Regions from separate parts of the Methylobacterium sp. C1 genome, predicted to be linked through region 3. Evidence: predicted binding sites of a transcription regulator. Region 3 holds the regulator's gene; each other region holds the start of a gene.
The links. Region 3 encodes PhoB, which activates phosphate uptake and scavenging genes when phosphate is short. Its sites were predicted from a motif close to TGTCATNNANCTGTCAT; they were not measured.
Positions count from the first base shown of each region.

Region 1: BKE41_RS19430 (UDP-2,3-diacylglucosamine diphosphatase) is a predicted target of PhoB. The motif match lies at 3,607-3,623, and genes of this name have one in related genera.
Region 2: BKE41_RS06235 (DUF465 domain-containing protein) is a predicted target of PhoB. The motif match lies at 2,932-2,948, and genes of this name have one in related genera.

Region 1 covers NZ_CP017640.1:4,195,907-4,202,140, forward strand. The annotation lists gene BKE41_RS19415 (NADP-dependent methylenetetrahydromethanopterin/methylenetetrahydrofolate dehydrogenase) at 1-718, opposite strand, end outside; gene BKE41_RS19420 (D-2-hydroxyacid dehydrogenase) at 898-1,842, opposite strand; gene BKE41_RS19425 (aminotransferase class V-fold PLP-dependent enzyme) at 1,946-3,154, opposite strand; gene BKE41_RS19430 (UDP-2,3-diacylglucosamine diphosphatase) at 3,674-4,489, shown strand; gene BKE41_RS19435 (glycosyltransferase family 1 protein) at 4,500-5,546, shown strand; gene BKE41_RS19440 (ribonuclease HII) at 5,585-6,234, shown strand, end outside.
Region 2 covers NZ_CP017640.1:1,323,590-1,329,823, forward strand. The annotation lists gene BKE41_RS06215 (tetratricopeptide repeat protein) at 1-547, opposite strand, end outside; gene BKE41_RS06220 (5-(carboxyamino)imidazole ribonucleotide synthase) at 882-1,994, opposite strand; gene purE (5-(carboxyamino)imidazole ribonucleotide mutase) at 1,991-2,491, opposite strand; gene BKE41_RS06230 (DUF465 domain-containing protein) at 2,570-2,830, opposite strand; gene BKE41_RS06235 (DUF465 domain-containing protein) at 2,962-3,144, shown strand; gene BKE41_RS06240 (propionyl-CoA synthetase) at 3,344-5,272, shown strand; gene BKE41_RS06245 (hypothetical protein) at 5,317-5,790, opposite strand; gene BKE41_RS06250 (NADH:flavin oxidoreductase/NADH oxidase) at 5,978-6,234, shown strand, end outside.
Region 3 covers NZ_CP017640.1:2,795,878-2,802,111, forward strand. The annotation lists gene BKE41_RS12965 (aminopeptidase P family protein) at 1-1,453, shown strand, start outside; gene BKE41_RS12970 (protein-disulfide reductase DsbD domain-containing protein) at 1,597-3,771, shown strand; gene phoB (phosphate regulon transcriptional regulator PhoB) at 3,851-4,546, opposite strand; gene phoU (phosphate signaling complex protein PhoU) at 4,668-5,387, opposite strand; gene pstB (phosphate ABC transporter ATP-binding protein PstB) at 5,496-6,234, opposite strand, start outside.

The DNA.
Region 1 (6,234 bases), 1.4 Mb from region 3:
GGTCCTTGCCCTTGTCCATCACGTCGATGCCGCCGATGCCCGTCGGAGGCTGGGCGTTGTAGTCGGCGACGAACTCGATGGACGATTCCTGCGCCCAGGCGGATTCGGGCAGCAGCTCGACGCCGATCGCGCCGGCCGTGAACACGAGGTTGGTGCCCTTCACCAGGGCGACGCGGGAGGCCTCGTCGGGGGTCGCGGCGGCCTTCACGTTGACCTTGAAGCGCTTGTTGATCTGGTCCGCGGCGGCCTGGGTCTTGTCGAGGGCGCGGCCCGCGATGGTGACCTCGGCGCCCTCGCCGGCGAGCAGGGCGGCCGAGCGCATGCCGACCGGGCCGGTGCCCGCCAGCACGACGGCCTTCTTGCCCTGGAGCGAGCCGGCGGCCTTGGCCACCAGCGCGACGCCCGCGGCGGCCGTGGTGTTGGAGCCGTTGGAATCGAGCATCACCGAGACCCGGAACGGGCCGAAGAAGCGCTTCTTGACGGCGGTGAACAGTTCCTCGCCGGCCGCCATGCTGCCGCCGCCGACGAAGATCGCCGTCGACTTCTTCTCGGAACCGCCGCGGGTGTAGATCGTGCCGTCCACGAGCGCGCCGACATTGTCGGGATTCACGCCGCCGTAGCCGGTGATGTGGTCCGCGCCGCCGTCGTAGCCGACGACCGTGTCGAACACGTTCGGCACGGCATCGGTGTCGAACAGGAACAGCAGCTTCTTGGTCATTCTCTACCTCGGCCCAGGGTGGGCATCATCGACGTGAACACTCCACCCCGTCATTCCGGGTCCGCGAGGCGGGACCCGGAATCGAGACGCTCAGGTGGTTCTCTGCCGACACCGTCGGCGACACTGGGTTCCGAGCCCGCCCGCGGCGCCCCGGAATGATGGCGCGCTGCGCGCCGCCCTCAGCTCTCGACCACGTTCTGCGGCTTGCCCGCCACGAACGCCTCGACGTTGTCGACGAGTTGGTCGGCCAGGATCTGCATCGCCTCCTTGCTCGCCCAGGCGACGTGCGGCGTGACGATCAGGTTCGGCAGGTCGGCCTCGCACAGGATGTTGCCGTCCTTGGGCGGCTCCTGCGCCACCACGTCGAAGCCGGCGCCCGCGATGGTGCCGTCCCTGAGCGCTTCGAGCAGGGCCGCCTCGTCCACCAGCCCGCCCCGGGCCGTGTTGATGAGGATGGCGCTCTTCTTCATCTTCTTGAGCTCGGCGGCGCCGATCATCCCCTTGGTGTCCGGGGTCAGCGGCACGTGCAGCGTGATCACGTCGGACTGGGTGAGGATCGTCTCGAAATCCACGAGCCCGTCCTGCGGGAACACGTCGTAGGCGATGACCTTCATGCCGAGCGCCTCGGCGCGCTTGGCGATCGACTTGCCCAGCGCCCCGTAGCCGACGATGCCGAGGGTCGAGCCGGCGATGTCGTAGATCGGGTAATCGAAGTAGCAGAACTGCTTGGACTTCGCCCAGTCGCCGCGCCGCACCGAGTTGGCGTAGGGCACGATCGCCCGCCGCAGGGCGAACATCAGCCCGACCACGTGCTCCGGCACGGTGTTGAACGCGTAGTTGCGGATGTTGACGACCGTGACCCCCTGGGCCTTGGCCTGGGCCTTGTCGACCACGTCGGTGCCGGTGGCGGCGACCGCGATCAGCTTCAGGTCGGGGAGCTGCTTCAGCGTCTCGGCCCGCATCGGAACCTTGTTGATCAGCGCGATCTCCGCCCCCTGGAGCCGCGAGACGATCTCTTCCGGCGTCCAGGTCGACTCGTGCTCGACGTATTCGTGGGGGAAGTTGAACGGTCGGACCCTGGCATCGAGGGACTCACGATCCAGGAACACGATCTTCTTGGTCATAGGACCCCTCTCGAACGACGGGCGGTTTCCTCGATAGTCTTGTTCTTACTTGCGCGTCGGGGCGGGCCCGGCAACCCGGTCCCGCCCCGATCGCGTGCGCAGTTCACGCCTTATGCAGCGGATTCTCGCGCAGGTAGCTGGAGGCGGCGGCGACGCCCGAGCCCGGCGTGACCTTGATGCCGCAATCGAGCATGGCCATCTCGGCGCCCGCGATGGCGCCCAGCAGCGACAGCTCGTTCAGGTCGCCGAGGTGGCCGATGCGGAACACCTTGCCGGCGACTTTCGACAGGCCGGCACCGAGCGACAGGTTGTAGCGCTCGTAGGCGTGGGTGATCACCTTGGCGGCGTCGGCACCCTCCGGCACCACGATCGCCGTGACCGTGTCGGAGTTCCACTTGGGCTCCTTGGCGCAGGGCTTGAGGCCCCAGGCCGCCACGGCCTGACGGGTCGCCTCGGCGAGCACGTGATGGCGGTGGTAGACGTTCTCCAGCCCCTCCTCCTTCACGATCGCCAGCGCCTCGCGCAGGCCGTAGAGCAGCGGCAGGACGGGGGTGTAGGGGAAGTAGCCGGTGGCGTTGGCGGCCAGCTGGTCCTTCCAGGCGAAGTAGGCGTGGCCGAGCCGGTCGTTGCGGCCGGTGCCGCCCTCGGCGATCTTGAGCGCCTTCGGGCTGATGCAGATCAGGCCGAGGCCGGCCGGGAGCATGAAGCCCTTCTGCGAGCCCGCGATGGCGCAGTCGACGCCCCACTCGTCCATCTTGAACGGCAGCGAGCCGATCGACGAGATGCCGTCCACGAACAGCAGCGCCGGGTGGCCGGCGGCGTCGATCGCCTTGCGCACCGCGCCGATGTCGCTGGTGACGCCCGTGGCGGTCTCGTTGTGGACGACCATCACGGCCTTGATGGCGTGGTCCTTGTCGGCGCGCAGCGCCTCCTCGATCTTCTGCGGGTCGGCGCCCGCGCCCCACTCCTCCTCCTGGACGATCACGTCGAGGCCGAGGCGCTGGGCCATGTCGACCCAGAGGTGGCTGAACTGGCCGTAGCGGGCGGTGAGCACCTTGTCGCCGCGGCAGAGGGTGTTGGACAGGGCCGATTCCCAGATGCCGGTGCCCGAGGACGGGAACAGGATGACCGTCCCGTTGGTCGAGCCGAACACCATCTTGGAGTCCTGCAGCAGTGGCTTCACCAGCTCGGGGAAGCTCGGCGACCGGTGATCCTCCGACGGCACGTGCATGGCGCGCAGGACGCGCTCCGGGATGTTGGTGGGGCCCGGGATGAAGAGGTGGTTGCGACCGGGGCGCCGGGTTGCGGCCATGATGTTTCCTCCGAAAAGTCCATTGCGCGCGGGCGTGAACCCGCGCCGGGTTGTCCAAGCGTCCTCAGGGAGTCGGTCCGGCGCCGTCGAAAGCGGCTCGCGCCGCACCCCCTCGAACGCCATCCTCTGCCGTGATCGGGGGGTCTCCGCGGAGCGGCAGGCGGCCTCACGCCGCTCGCGTCGCGGCGCGCCCCCGCGCGCCGGTCGCCTCCGAATTGCCGTCCCGTCCAACGGCTCCAGGGCCGTCCTCGCCGCCTTCCTGTCAAGGTCCGGCCGTGCTCGTGCCGAGCGGCCGGTTCTTGGTATTATGAGGCGGTGAAGCTCGAAAGGAAAACCGGAAAAACTTCCGGAACTTGCCAAAAAAATTTTTTGTGCGACGCAACGAAGTCGAGCTCCGGTTGAGAGGCTTCGCGGCACCGCACACCGAAGTCTTTCCGCCCCGTCCGAACCCGCGTCATCAAACTGAGATCGGATCGCGCTCTGGATCCCGGCACCGTACAGCCGCCGGGAGAGGGTGCCGTGGCCGAGGTTGAGGAGATGCCGGTCCGCGTGCGGACGCTGTTCCTGTCCGACCTGCATCTCGGCACGCGCGGCTGCCAGGCCGGCCTGCTGCTGTCGTTCCTGAAGGACTACGACGCCGACACGATCTACCTCGTCGGCGACATCGTGGACGGCTGGCAGCTGCGCTCGGGCTGGTACTGGCCGCAGGAGCACAACGACGTCGTGCAGAAGCTCCTGCGCAAGGTCCGCAAGGGCGCGCGGATCGTCTACCTGCCGGGTAACCACGACGAGTTCCTGCGCGACTACGTGGGCACGAGCTTCGGCGGCATCGAGCTGGCCGAGACCGCGATCCACGAGGCGGCCGACGGCAAGCGCTACCTCGTCATCCACGGCGACCAGTTCGACATGGTCGTGCGCCACTCGCCGTGGCTCGCCCATCTGGGCGACGGCGCCTACACGCTGGCGCTCTCGCTCAACACGCTGATCAACAAGGTGCGGCGGCGTCTCGGCCTGTCCTACTGGTCGCTCTCCGCCTGGGCGAAGCTGCGCGTCAAGAACGCCGTGAGCTTCATCGGCCGCTTCGAGACGATCCTGGCCGAGGAGGCGCGCCGCCAGGGCGCCGACGGGGTGATCTGCGGCCACATCCACCACGCGGCCGACCGGCCGATCGGCGACCTGCGCTACCTCAACACCGGCGACTGGGTGGAATCCTGCACGGGGCTCGTGGAGCACTACGACGGCCGCATCGAGGTGCTGCACTACCCGAGCCTCCTGCGGGCGCGGGCGGCCGAGATCGTGCCGCAGACCCTGCCGGGCCGGCGCGCGGTGGCGTGAGGGCGCCGCCGTGAAGCTCCTGATCGCCAGCGACGCGTGGCACCCCCAGGTGAACGGCGTCGTGCGCTCCCTCGAGCAGATGGTCCGCCGCGCGCCGGAGCACGGCTTCGCCACGGCCCTGCTGTCGGTGGCGGATTTCCGCTCGCTGCCGCTGCCGGGCTACCCCGAGATCCGCCTCGCCTATGCCGGGCGCGAGCGGGTGGCGGCGCGCTGGCGGGCCGAGCGGCCGAGCCACGTGCACATCGCCACGGAGGGGCCGGTGGGCCTCGCGGCGCGCCGGCACTGCCTCGCGCACGGCCTGCCCTTCACGACGAGCTACCACACGCGCTTCCCGGAATACCTCGCCGCCCGCGCCCCGGTGCCGGAGGCGTGGTCCTACGCGTATCTGCGCCGGTTCCACGGCGCCGCCCGGGGGACGATGGTCAGCACCGCCTCGCTCCAGGGCGAGCTCGCGGCGCGGGGCTTCGGCCGCCTGATGCGCTGGACTCGGGGCGTGGACACGGAGCGGTTCCGGCCGGCCGAGCCCGGGACGCCCGCGCCGGCGGAACTCGCCGGCCTGCCGGGGCCGCTGTTCCTCTACGTCGGGCGGCTGGCGGTGGAGAAGAACGTCGCGGCCTTCCTGAGCCTCGATCTGCCCGGCACGAAAGTGGTGGTCGGCGACGGGCCGGACCGCGCGCGGCTGCAGGCGCTCGCGCCGGAGGCCCGCTTCCTCGGCACCCGCACCGGCGCGGACCTCTCGGCCGTCTACGCGGCCTGCGACGTCTTCGTCTTCCCGAGCCTCACCGACACGTTCGGCATCGTGCTCCTGGAGGCGCTGGCCAGCGGCCTCCCGGTGGCGGCCTTCCCGGTGCCGGGCCCCAACGACGTCGTCGGCGGCACCCGGGTCGGGGTGCTCGACCCGGATCTGCGGGTCGCCGCGCTGGCGGCTTTGCGCCTGTCGCGCGCCGAGTGCCGGGCCGAGGCGCTGCGCTGCGGCTGGGACGTGAGCGCCCGGCAGTTCTTCGGCAACATCGTCGAGGCGCATGGCGGTGCCCGGAGCACCCGGGACGCCGCCTGACGCGTGACGGCGCCCGCGCGGGATGGCAGGACGGCGCGATGCCGTCCGCCAAATCGTTCGCCAAGCCGCACGCCAAGCCGCACGCCGGACCGCCCACTGGATCGACCGCCGGACCGCGCGCGTCCGTCAGGACCCGGTCCCCGGGCGCTGGCCCGTTCGATCCCGCCCGGGCCGCCGCGTATCCGGCGGCGATCGGCTGCGACGAGGTCGGGCGCGGCGCGCTCTGCGGACCGGTGGTGGTGGCCGCGGTCTGGTTCGATCCGACGGCGATCCCGCCCGACCTGCTCGCGGCCCTCGACGACAGCAAGCGCGTTCCCGAGCCGGTGCGGGAGCGGCTGGCGCCCCTGATCCGCGCCCACGCGCGGGTCGCGGTAGCGGCGGGATCGCGCGCCCTGATCGACCGGATCAACATCCGCGGCGCGACCCTCGACGCCATGGCGCGGGCGGTGGCGCGGCTCGGCCTCGCCGCGCCCGTGCTGGTCGACGGGCGCGACGCCCTGCCGGGCCTGCCCGGCCGCGCCGTGATCGGCGGCGACCACCTCGTGCCGCAGATCGCCGCCGCCTCGATCGTCGCCAAGGTGCTCCGGGACCAGCTGATGCGGCGCCTCGCCCGGCGCCATCCCGGCTACGGCTGGGAGCGGAACGTCGGCTACGGGACGGCCGTCCACCGCGCCGGCCTGACGCAGCT
Region 2 (6,234 bases), 1.5 Mb from region 3:
GCTTCTGCTTCACGAGGCCGCGGGCGTGATAGGCCTGCGCGGATTCGGGGCTCAGGCGGATCGCGACGTTGAGGTCGTTCAGGGCCTGGTCGAGGTTGCCCTGGGCGCGCTCGACGTTGGCGCGGCCGATATAGGCCGGCCCGTAATTCGGATCGATCCCGATCGCCTTGGAGAAGTCCTGCAGTGCCGGGCCGTCGCGGCCGATCTGGCGGTTCGCGAGGGCGCGGTTGTTGTAGGCGGAGGCGGAGTTCGGATCGAGCTGGATCGCCTTGGTGAAGTCGGCGATGGCGTCGTTGAACTGGCCGGCGCGGGCGTAGGCGGCGCCGCGGGTGTTGTAGGCCGCCGCGTCGTTCGGGTTGCGCTGCACCACCTCGGTCAGGGACGCGATGTTGACGTTCGTGGCGCCGGTCGTGTCCTTCTCCAGGACCGCGTATTGCCGCGGGCCGGCCGCGCTGCCGACGGTCTCGCAGCCCGCGAGGCCGGCGGCCGCGACCAAGGCCGCGCCGATCAGTGCCGTCTTCCGTCCCAGCCGGATGCGTACGTTCATCGCCCCACTCTCCCCGAGGCGTCGCCCGCTCCGCGCGTGCCCGCCCCGCCCCTCACAGTCCAAGAGCCCGCGCCCTGCGCCGGGCACACCCGAAGTCGGGGCACCGTCGCGCATCACGGTGAAGGCCGGCTTAAGAAGCGCCGCGTCGTGCCCCGGCCCCCGCCCGGTCCCGGCGGGACCGAGGCAGTGCGGGCGGACGCGATCGACAGCATTCGGAACCGACCACGGTTCCGTGGAAGCGGCGGGATGTGGCGAAGGTATGGCTCGACCGTCGCGCGGGGCCGCGGACGGACCTCCGGCGGTCATGCGGCGGCGCTTGTGTGCCTTCGAAGCCTCAGGAACCGGTCGGGCCGGCCCCGAGGCGGGTGACGTGACCCATCTTGCGGCCGGGGCGCGCTTCGCCCTTGCCGTAGAGGTGCAGGTGGGCGCCGGGCTCGGCCAGCAGGGCGTGCCAGTCGTCGGCCTGGGCGCCGATCAGGTTGCGCATCTCGACGGGGAGGCCGCCGACCCGGCCCGGATCGCCCAGCGGCCAGCCGCAGACGGCCCGGACGTGCTGGGCGAACTGCGAGGTCAGCGCCCCCTCGCTGGTCCAGTGGCCGGAATTGTGGACCCGGGGCGCGATCTCGTTGACCACGAGCCGCTCAGCCCCGTCCTCGCGGACGAGGAACATCTCGACGGCCAGCACGCCGACGTAGTCGAGGGCGTCGGCGATCCGCCGGGCGATCTCGACGGCGGCGCGGCCCGTCTCGGCGGACACGCCGGGCGCCGGCACCCGGGTCAGCGCGAGGATGTGGTCGCGGTGTTCGTTCTCGCAGAGGTCGTAGGCCGCGAAGCTGCCGTCGCGCCCGCGCGCGCCGACCACCGAGACCTCGCGCTCGAACGGCACGAAGCCCTCCAGGATCAGCGGCGCGCCGCCGAACTCGGCGAACAGGGCGTTGCGGTCGCCCTCGGCCCGCTCGCGGAGCATGCGCTGCCCCTTGCCGTCGTAGCCGAAGCGGCGGGTCTTGAGCACGGCCGGCAGGCCGATCACCTCGATCGCCCGGTCGAGGTCGTCGGGGGTGTCCACCGCCCGGAACGGCGCCGTCGGGATGCCCAGGCCGTTGATGAACTCCTTCTCGGAGAGGCGGTCCTGCGTGGTCGAGAGCGCCCGCGCGTTCGGGTGCAGGGCGGCGTGCCGGGCCAGCACGTCGGCGGTGGCGTGCGGGATGTTCTCGAACTCGTAGGTCACGACGTCGACGCTGCGGGCGAAATCCGCCAGCGCCGCGGCGTCGTCGTAGGCCGCGCAGGTGGTCCGGGCGGCCACGTCGAAGGCGGGGCTGTCCGCGTCGGGCGCGTAGACATGCGCCTTGAGGCCGTAATCGGCCGCCGCGAGCGCGATCATGCGCCCGAGCTGGCCCCCACCGACGATGCCGAGGGTAGAGCCGGGGCCGAGGATCTTGTCCGTCACGCGTTCTCTTCCGTCACCGGCCGTTCGGCCACCGAGGCGCTCTGGGCCGCGCGCCACGCCTCCAGGCGCTCCGCCAGGCCCGGGTCGGTCAGCGCCAGGACCGCAGCGGCGAGCAGGGCCGCGTTGACGGCCCCGGCCCGGCCGATCGCCAGGGTCCCCACCGGGATGCCAGCCGGCATCTGGACGATGGAGAGCAGGCTGTCCTGGCCGGACAGGGCCTTCGATTCGACCGGCACGCCGAAGACCGGCAGGCGGGTCATCGCGGCCGCCATGCCGGGCAGGTGCGCGGCGCCGCCCGCGCCCGCGATCACGACCTTGAGACCGGCCGCGACCGCGCCCTTGGCGAAGGCCACGAGCCGGTCCGGCGTGCGGTGGGCCGACACGATGCGCGCGTCGTACGGCACGCCGAGCGCGTCGAGCGTCTCGGCGGCATGACGCATGGTCGCCCAGTCGGACTGGCTGCCCATGATGATCGCGACCGGAGGAGGCGACGCCATCGTTGATCCCGGCAAAAGAGGGCGCTTACAGGCGGTGCGGGCCGGCGGCAAGGCGGGGCCCGAGGGCGTCCACCGGCATCAGGCGATGATGTCCGGCGTGAGCGCGTCCTCGATGTGGAAGATGCGGTCGCGCAGCGTGAGCTTGCGCTTCTTCAGGCGCTGGATCTGGAGCTGGTCCCCGGCGACGCTGCGCTCCAGCGCCTCGATGGCGCTGTCCAGATCCCGGTGCTCCTCGCGCAGCCGCGCCAGCTCGCCCAGGAGATCCGACTGCGCACCCTCACCCGCCTCGTCCGCCATCGTCACCTGAGAACCCGAAGACCGTTCGTCGCCCGAGAGCATGCGTCACGCTCCGGCGCCGGACAAGGCGGCGCGGTAAGCAATCATCAGACTTAGCAGCAGAAAACGCTTCGACAGGTCCGACATCCTGTGCCAATCTCGGTGTGTCGAAACGATGACAGGAGATTCGACTCATGTCGCTGCAGACGCATCTGAACCAACTCGCCCGGAAGCACGAAGCCCTCGAGCGCGAGATTCAGGAAGCGATCCACAGACCTTCGGCGAACGACCTCCACATTGCCGAGCTGAAGCGACGGAAACTCCTCCTCAAGGACGAGATCAACAAGCTCCAGGCGGGCAACGACACGTTGCACTGACGCCTGACACGTCCGATCCGATAGCGAATCCGAGCTGACGACCGCCGCACCGGGCGCCCCGGTGCGGCGGTTTTCTCATGGCGGGCCTCGCGCCGCAGCCGGGCGCGGCCTTCTCGCCCGGGACCACTCCCGCGCGCCCGAGAATGGGCTACTCTGCGGGCCGCCGCCGGAGAGCGGCCCGTGAGGAAACGCCGAACCGATGACGAGAGCCAGCCTGCCGGGCCGCTACCCGGAGATCTACGAATCGGCCCGCCGCGACCCCGAGGCGTTCTGGCTCGGCGCCGCGCGGGCCCTCGACTGGGCGCGGTCGCCGGAACGGGCCTTCGCGCCGGATTCCGGCCCCTACGGCCGATGGTTCCCGGACGGCACCCTGAACGCCTGCCACAACGCGGTGGACCGTCACGCCGACGGCGCCCGGGCGGATCAGGTGGCGATCCGCTACGACTCGCCCGTCACCGGGACCAAGCGCAGCATCACCTACCGGGTCCTGCGCGACGAGGTGGCGGTGCTGGCCGCCGTGCTCGCCGATCTCGGCGTCGGCAAGGGCGACCGGGTGATCCTGTACATGCCGATGGTGCCCGAGGCCCTGTTCGGCATGCTGGCCTGCGCGCGGCTCGGCGCGGTCCACTCGGTGGTGTTCGGCGGCTTCGCCGCCAACGAGCTGGCGGTGCGGATCGAGGACGCGGCGCCGAAGGTGGTGCTCGCCGCCTCCTGCGGGATCGAGCCGAACCGCGTGGTCGCCTACAAGCCGCTCCTCGACGCGGCGATCGCGGCCTCGCGGCACAAGCCGGAGGCCTGCCTGATCCTCCAGCGCCCGCAGGGGCCCGCGACCCTCGTCGCGGGACGGGATCGCGACTGGGCCGAGACCGTCGCGGCGGCCCGGGCGGCGGGGCGGCGTGCGGACTGCGTGCCGGTCGCCGCCACCGACCCGCTCTACATCCTCTACACCTCCGGCACGACCGGGAAGCCGAAGGGCGTCGTCCGCGACACCGGCGGCTACCTCGTCGCCCTGGCTTGGTCGATGCCGAACCTCTACGGCGTCCAGCCCGGTGAGACCTACTTCTGCGCCTCCGACATCGGCTGGGTGGTGGGCCACTCCTACATCGTCTACGCGCCGCTCCTGCACGGCTGCACCACGGTGCTGTACGAGGGAAAACCCGTCGGCACGCCCGATGCCGGCGCCTTCTGGCGGGTGGTCGCCGAGTACGGGGTGGTCTGCCTGTTCACCGCGCCGACGGCGCTGCGGGCGATCAAGAAGGAGGACTCGAAGGGCGCCCGGATCGCCGCGTACGACCTCTCGGCCTTCCGCAGCCTGTTCCTGGCGGGCGAGCGCGCCGATCCCGACTCGGTCGCCTGGGCCGAGCGCGTGCTGGACCGGCCGGTCGTCGACCATTGGTGGCAGACCGAGACCGGCTGGCCGATCGCCGGCAACCCGATGGGCCTCGGCCTCCTGCCGGTGAAGCACGGCAGCACCTGCGTGCCGATGCCGGGCTACCGGGTCGAAGTCCTGGACGAGGGCGGCAGGCCGGTTCCGGCGGGGACCATGGGCACCATCGCGATCCGCCTGCCGCTCCCGCCCGGCTGCCTCCCGACCCTGTGGGGCTCGGACGACCGGATGCGGTCGAGCTACCTCGCCACCTTCCCGGGCTACTACGACACGTCGGATGCCGGGGTGATCGACGGGGACGGCTACATCACGGTCCTGGGACGGACCGACGACATCATCAACGTCGCGGGCCACCGCCTGTCCACCGGCGGCATGGAGGCGGTGCTGGCGAGCCACCCGGACGTGGCGGAGTGCGCGGTCATCGGCATCCGCGACGCGCTGAAGGGCGAGGTCCCTTGCGGGTTCGTGGTGCTCAAGGCCGGCGTCGCCCGGCCGACCGAGACGATCGAGCGGGAACTCGTCGCGAAGGTGCGGGACGAGATCGGCCCGGTAGCGGCGTTCAAGCTGGCGCTCACCGTGCCGCGGCTGCCCAAGACCCGGTCGGGCAAGATCCTGCGGGCGACCATGAAGCGCATCGCGGACCACGAGCCCTGGACGATGCCGGCGACGATCGACGACGCGGCCGCCCTCGACGAGATCGGAGACAGTCTGAAGGACCGGGGGATCGGCGCGGCCCGGTAGGCCGCCGGGCCGCGCCGACGGAGCGTCGAGGACTGCGGCTCGCCTCAGTCCGCGTCGGCGCCGTCGTCGTCGGGGTCGACATCGACCGTCGGCGCCGGCCGCGTCACGGCGGGCACGTAGGCACCCGAGGCGGGACCGGTGGTGACCGAGGCCGGCACGCGCCGCGCGTTCGGCTCGGACGGGATCAGAGTCGCGGTGGCGGCCACGAGGCCGGCGAGGGACCGGACGTCGTCCGGCTGACTTGGATCGCGCGAGATCAGCGTCGCCTCCTGCTTGAGGCGCAGGTTGCAGGCCTGCGAGGGCAATCCCCCCTCCGGCGTGCAGGCGTCGTGACGCGCGCAGGCCGCGTCGAGGGCGTCGATCGGCGGGAGGGGCGCGTTGTTGCCCGGCCCGCAGTAATTGCCGTGGATCAGCATCTTGGGTCCGCCGAAGGCGGCCGGCTGGGCCTGCGCCGCGCCCGCGAGGGCGGCGCAGCCGGCGGCCAGGACGAGCGGGACGGCGAGTTTGGTGAGCATCATCTGGACCTCGGGCGATCTCGCCCCCTCAGGCGGTTCGCGTCGATTGCCGCGATGCGGCGACAGGCCAGGAAACGGGCGGTCACATCCGCAAGTTCCCGCATCGCCTGCCCGCAGAGGTGCTCTGCCGCACCGCACTGGCCGCCGCGCCCGTCCTGGGCCAGAGTGGCCCTTCCACCAGGAGTTGCCGATGACCGCTCGCCTGTTCGAACCGCTGACGCTCGACGCGCTCACGCTCGAGAACCGTATCCTCGTCGCGCCGATGTGCCAGTACTCGGCGCGGGACGGCGAGGCGACCGACTGGCACATGATGCACCTCGGTCAGCTCGCCATGTCGGGGGCGGGCCTGCTGACCCTGGAGGCCACCGCGGTCTCTCCGGAGGCGCGGATCACCGCCTGGGATCTCGGCCTCTACAACGACGGCTGCGAGCGGGCGCTGGGTCGGGT
Region 3 (6,234 bases):
CTACGATCCGTGGCTGCACACGCCGGACGGTCTGGCGCGCCTGGAGCGGGCCGTGACCCGCGCCGGCGGCGCGGTGCGGGCGGTGCCGAACCTCGTCGACGCGGTCTGGGCCGGGCGGCCGCGGCCGCCGGCCGGACCGGTGGTGGTCCACCCGGACGCGCTGTGCGGCGAGGCGTCCGCCGACAAGCTCGGCCGGATCCGGGCGGCGCTCGCCGAGGGCGGCTGCGACGCCCTGGTGATCTCCGACCCGCACAATCTCGCCTGGGCCTTCAACCTGCGCGGGGCCGACGTCGGCCACACGCCCCTGGCGCTGGGCTACGCGATCCTTCCGCGCGAGGGGCCGGCCCGGCTGTTCCTCGTCTCGCCGAACGTCGATCCGGCCCTGCGGGCCGCGCTCGCGCCGGTCGCCGAGATCCTGCCGCGGGCGGACCTGGACGACGGGTTGGCGTCCCTGGCGGGCGTGCGCGTCCGCCTCGACGCGTCGACCGGCGCCGTCGCCCTGAAGGAGAAGATCGAGGCCGCCGGCGGCACGGCCGATGTCGGCAAGGACCCGATCACCGGCATGAAGGCGGTCAAGAACGCCGCCGAGATCGCGGGCGCCCGCGCCGCCCATGTCCGGGACGGGGCGAGCGTCGTGCGCTTCCTCGCCTGGCTCGACGGGGCGGCCGCGGCCGGCGGCCTCACCGAGATCGCCGCCGTCGAGGCCCTGGAGGATTTCCGGGCCGCGGGCGGCGACCTGCGCGAGGTCTCCTTCCCCACCATCTCGGGATCCGGACCGAACGGGGCGATCGTCCACTACCGGGTGAGCCGCGCCACCGACCGGACGGTCCGGCCGGGCGAGCTGTTCCTGATCGATTCCGGGGCGCAGTACCCGGACGGGACCACCGACATCACCCGCACGGTCGCGGTCGGCGCGCCGAGCCCCGAGATGCGCGACCGCTTCACGCGCGTGCTGAAGGGGCACGTCGCCATCGCGCGGGCGGTGTTCCCGGTCGGCACGACCGGCGCCCAGATCGACGCCTTCGCGCGGGCGCCGCTCTGGCAGGCCGGTCTCGACTTCGACCACGGCACCGGTCACGGCGTCGGCGCCTTCCTGTCGGTGCACGAGGGGCCGCAGCGGATCGCCAAGACCGGCACGGTGGCGCTGGAGCCCGGCATGATCCTGTCGAACGAGCCGGGCTACTACGCCCGCGGCGCCTACGGCATCCGGATCGAGAACCTCGTCCTGGTCGAGTCCCGCGCGATCGCGGGCGGCGAGCGCCCGATGCTCGGCTTCGAGACGCTGACGCTCGCCCCCTACGACCGCCGGCTGATCCGGCCGGACCTGCTCGAACCCGGGGAGCGGGCCTGGATCGACGCCTACCATGCCCGGGTGCGCGAGACCCTGGCGCCCGGGCTCGACACCGCCGCGCGCGACTGGCTGGAGCGGGCGACGGCGCCGCTGGAGGGGTGAGCCGGCCGCACGGGACCCCGCACGGGACCCCGGACGGGACCCCGGACGCGGTCCATGGTAAGACCCGGCGCCACGGAAACGCCCGCGCCGGGCGAGAGACGCCGCGCGTGAAACCGCGACCGCCCCGCGCGCGAAGGGACAGCATGATCCGCCGCCTCGCCATCCTGATCCTGGCCCTCGCCGCGAGCCTCTCGGCCGCCGCGGCGCAGGGGTTTCCGCAGGGCTTCCGCACGCCCGCGGACCTCGTGCGCGCGAGCCTCGTGGCCGAGCCCGCCGCGGTCGCCGGCGCGCAGCCCTTCACGCTGGCCGTGCGGATGCAGATCAAGCCCGGCTGGCACGTCTACTGGCGCAATCCGGGCGATTCCGGCCTGCCCCCGGAGGTGACCTGGACCCTGCCGGCCGGCTTCAACGCCGGCGCGATCCGGTGGCCGGCGCCGGAGCGCATCCCGATCGCGACCCTCATGAATTACGGCTACGAGGGCGAGGTCACGCTCCTCGTGCCGGTGACGCCGCCGCCGAGCCTCGACCCGGCGGACCCGGTGCGGATCCAGGCGAAACTGACCTATCTCGTCTGCGAGACCGAGTGCGTGCCCGGCTCGGCCGACCTCGCCCTGACCCTGCCCGTGGGCAAGGCCGAGCCGGACCCGGCCAGCGCCGCGCTGTTCGCGCGCGCGCGCGCCGCGCTGCCCGTGCCGGCGCTCTGGCCCCTGCGCCTGTCGAGCCAGGGCGACACCCTGCGCCTCGATTTCGCCGCGACCGGTCTCAAGCCCGAGGCGCTCCGCAACGCCGCGTACTTCCCCTACGCCGAGACCGCGATCGACAACGCCGCCGCCCAGGTGATGACCGTCGACGAGACCGGCCTGCACCTGACCCTCGCGCGGAGCAGCCCGACCGATCCGGTGCCCACCGCGCTGCCCGGCGTCCTGACGGTCGACGAGGTCGACGCCGCCGGGACCCGCCGGCTCGCCTTCGCGTACGGGGACGAGCCGGTGCTCCCGGCCGCCGCGGCGCAGGCCCCGACCGCGCCGAACCCGGCCTCGACCGCGCCGGCAACCTCCGACTTCGACGCGCTGACCCTCGCGACCGCCGCGGCCTTCGCCTTCCTCGGCGGCCTGATCCTCAACCTGATGCCCTGCGTCTTCCCGGTCCTGTCGATCAAGGTCCTGAGCCTCGTGCGGCACGCGGGCGAGGGGCCGGCCCGGCTGCGGCTCCACGGCCTCGCCTACACGGCCGGCGTCCTGGCGAGCTTCCTGGCGCTCGCCGCCGCGCTGATCGGCCTGAAGAGCGGCGGGGCCGCGATCGGCTGGGGGTTCCAGCTCCAATCGCCCGCCGTGGTCGCGGGGCTCGCCTACCTGCTGTTCGCGATGGGCCTGAGCCTCTCCGGCGCGGTCCATGTCGGCGGGCGGCTCGCCGGCCTCGGCGACGGCCTCACCCGGCGCGCCGGCCTGAGCGGCTCGTTCTTCACGGGCGTGCTCGCCACCCTGGTGGCGACGCCCTGCACGGCGCCGTTCATGGGCTCGGCGGTGGGCTTCGCGCTGACCCAGAGCGCCGGCGTGGCGCTCGCCGTCTTCGCCAGCCTCGGCCTCGGCCTCGCCCTGCCCTTCCTGCTCCTGACCCTCTGGCCGCCGGCCCTGCGGGCACTGCCGCGGCCGGGCGCCTGGATGGAGACCCTCAAGCAGGTGCTGGCCTTCCCGGTCTACGCCACCGTCGCGTGGCTGATCTGGGTGCTGGCGCAGCAGGTCGACCCGCGCGGGCAGCTGGCGGCGCTGATCGGCCTCGTGCTCGTGGGCTTCGCCGCCTGGGCCTGGGAGCACGGCCGCGCCGCCGCGCCGCGGACGGGTCGGATCGCGCAGGCCGCCGCGGCGCTGGCGCTGATCGCGGTCGCCTCCCTCGCCGTCACCCTGCCCCGGAGCAGCGCCGCGCCGGCGGCGCAGGCCGCCGCCGACGGGGTCGAGCCGTTCACGCAGGCGCGCCTCGACGCCCTTCTCGACGCGCACCGCCCCGTCTTCGTCGACATGACCGCCGCCTGGTGCATCACCTGCGCGGTCAACGAGGCGACCTCGCTCAACACCAGGGCGGTGCGGTCCGCGATGGCCGAGCGCGGCGTGACCTACATGAAGGGCGACTGGACCAACCAGAACCCCGAGATCACCCGCCTCCTGGAGAAGCACGGGCGCAGCGGCGTCCCGCTCTACCTGCTCTACACCGGGACGGGGGAGCCCCAGGTGCTCCCGCAGATCCTGACCGAGGGGACGGTCCTGGCGGCGCTGGAGGCGGTGCCGGCCGCCGCGGGACGGAGCGCGGCGCTGGCGCGCTGAACCCGTCCGCGGTCCCCGGCGCCTGAGCAGAGACGGCGCGCCGGAGCGATCTGTCGCTCCGACGCGCCTTGGGGCCGCCTCAGGCCTCGAGCGAGAAGGTCTCGTCGAAGGCGTAGCCCGAGCCGCGGACCGTGCGGATCGGGTCGGCCTGGCGCGGGCCGTTCAGCGCCTTGCGCAGCCGCCCGACATGCACGTCCACCGTGCGCTCGTCGATGTAGACGTCGTGGCCCCAGACCCCGTCGAGGAGCTGCTCGCGGGAGAAGACCCGGCCCGGCGCCAGCATCAGGAATTCCAGCAGCCGGAACTCTGTCGGGCCCAGATGCAGCTCCTCGCCGCCGCGACGGACGCGGTGGCCGGTGCGGTCGAGCTCCAAATCGCCCGCCGCCAGCCGGTCCGAGACGTGGGCGGGCTTGGCCCGGCGCAGCAGCGCGCGGATCCGGGCGAGCAGTTCCGGCACCGAGAACGGCTTGACGATGTAGTCGTCGGCGCCCGTGCCGAGACCGCGGACGCGGTCGCCCTCCTCGCCCCGGGCGGTGAGCATGATCACCGGCAGGCGCTCGGTCTCCCGGCGCGCCCGGATCCGGCGGCACAGCTCGATCCCGGAGAGGCCGGGCAGCATCCAGTCGAGCAGGACGAGGTCCGGGATCCGCTCCGCCAGGAGCAGCTCGGCGTCGTCGCCGCGCGCCGCCGAATCCACCAGGAAGCCCTCGGCCTCCAGGTTGTAGCGCAGCAGCGTGGTCAGCGCCTCCTCGTCCTCGACGATCAGGACTTGCATGCTCACGTTCGACGACTCGTTCTACCGGCGGTCCCGCGGATGGTGCAGGAGGCGCCGCCCGGCCTCAACCTGCACGGTTACTGGCCCCGGCCATGCCCGCAGGAAGGCCGGGGTCGGGGGCTCACGGCGCCTGGAGTCCGTCCACCGTCGCGTAGTTCGACGCGTCGTTCTTCGGCCGGTCGCCCGCCAGGGTCTCGCCCGTGGCGAGGTAGTGGATCGTCTCGGCGATGTTGGTGGTGTGGTCGCCGATGCGCTCGACGTTCTTGGCGCAGAACAGCAGGTGCGTGCAGAACGAGATGTTGCGCGGGTCCTCCATCATGTAGGTCAGGAGCTCGCGGAACAGGGAATTGTACAGGGCGTCGATCTCACCGTCGCGCTCCCAGACGTCGTGGGCCGCCTGGACGTCGCGGCTCCCGTAGGCGTCGAGCACGTCCTTCAGCTGACCCTCGGCGAGGTCGCTCATGTGGCGCACGCCGAGCACGATCTTCTGGGCCGGCGCCTGGTCGGAGATCGCCACCACGCGCTTGGCGACGTTCTTGGCGAGGTCGCCGATCCGCTCCAGATCGCCGGAGACGCGGATCGCCGAGATGGTCTCGCGCAGGTCGATCGCCAGCGGCTGGCGCCGGGCGATCAGCAGCACGGCGCGCTCCTCGATGTCCCGCTGCAGCGCGTCGAGGCGCTTGTCGGCGAGGATCACCGCCTGGGCGAGCGTGTCGTCCCGGCGCACGAGGGCGTCGGTCGCCTCCGCGGTCATCTTCTCGGCGACGCCGCCCATCTCCGAGATCGAGCGACGCAGGTTCTCCAGGTCGGTGTCGTAGGAGGTGACGATATGGCCGGGCATGGCGGATCCTTCGATGGGGTCCCGGGGACGGCCCTCCGGGAGGTTTGCGGATCCGCCGACGCGCCGGAGACGCGAGCGGCGGTCCCGGGACCGGAGCGGCCCGGCAGACTAGCCGAAGCGGCCGGTGATGTAGTCCTGCGTGCGGCGCTCCGTCGGGTTCATGAACATCCGGTTGGTCGGACCGAACTCGACGAGCTGCCCCAGATACATGAAGGCGGTGAACTGCGAGATGCGCGCCGCCTGCTGCATGTTGTGGGTGACGATCACGATGGTGAACTCGTCGCGCAGCTGCTCGATCAGCTCCTCGATGCGGCCGGTGGAGATCGGGTCGAGGGCCGAGGTCGGCTCGTCGAACAGGATCACCTCCGGACGCTGCGCCACCGTCCGGGCGATGCACAGGCGCTGCTGCTGGCCGCCCGACAGGCCGGTCCCCGGCTGCCGGAGCTTGTCCTTCACCTCGTCCCAGAGGGCGGCCTTGCGCAGGGATTCCTCGATCCGGCCGTCGAGCTCGGATTTCGGCAGCTTCTCGTAGAGGCGCAGGCCGAAGGCCACGTTGTCGTAGATCGACATCGGGAACGGCGTCGGCTTCTGGAACACCATGCCGATGCGCGAGCGCAGCTCGTTCAGGTCGACGGAGGGGCTGAGGATGTTCTCGCCGTCGAGCAGGATCTCGCCCTCCGCGCGCTGCTCCGGGTAGAGGCTGTAGATCCGGTTGAAGCAGCGCAGCAGGGTGGACTTGCCGCAGCCGGAGGGGCCGATCAGCGCCGTCACCTGCCGGTCGTGGAAGTTGAGGTTGACGTCCTTCAGCCCGTGGAAGCTGCCGTAGTAGAAGTTCAGGTCCTTGACG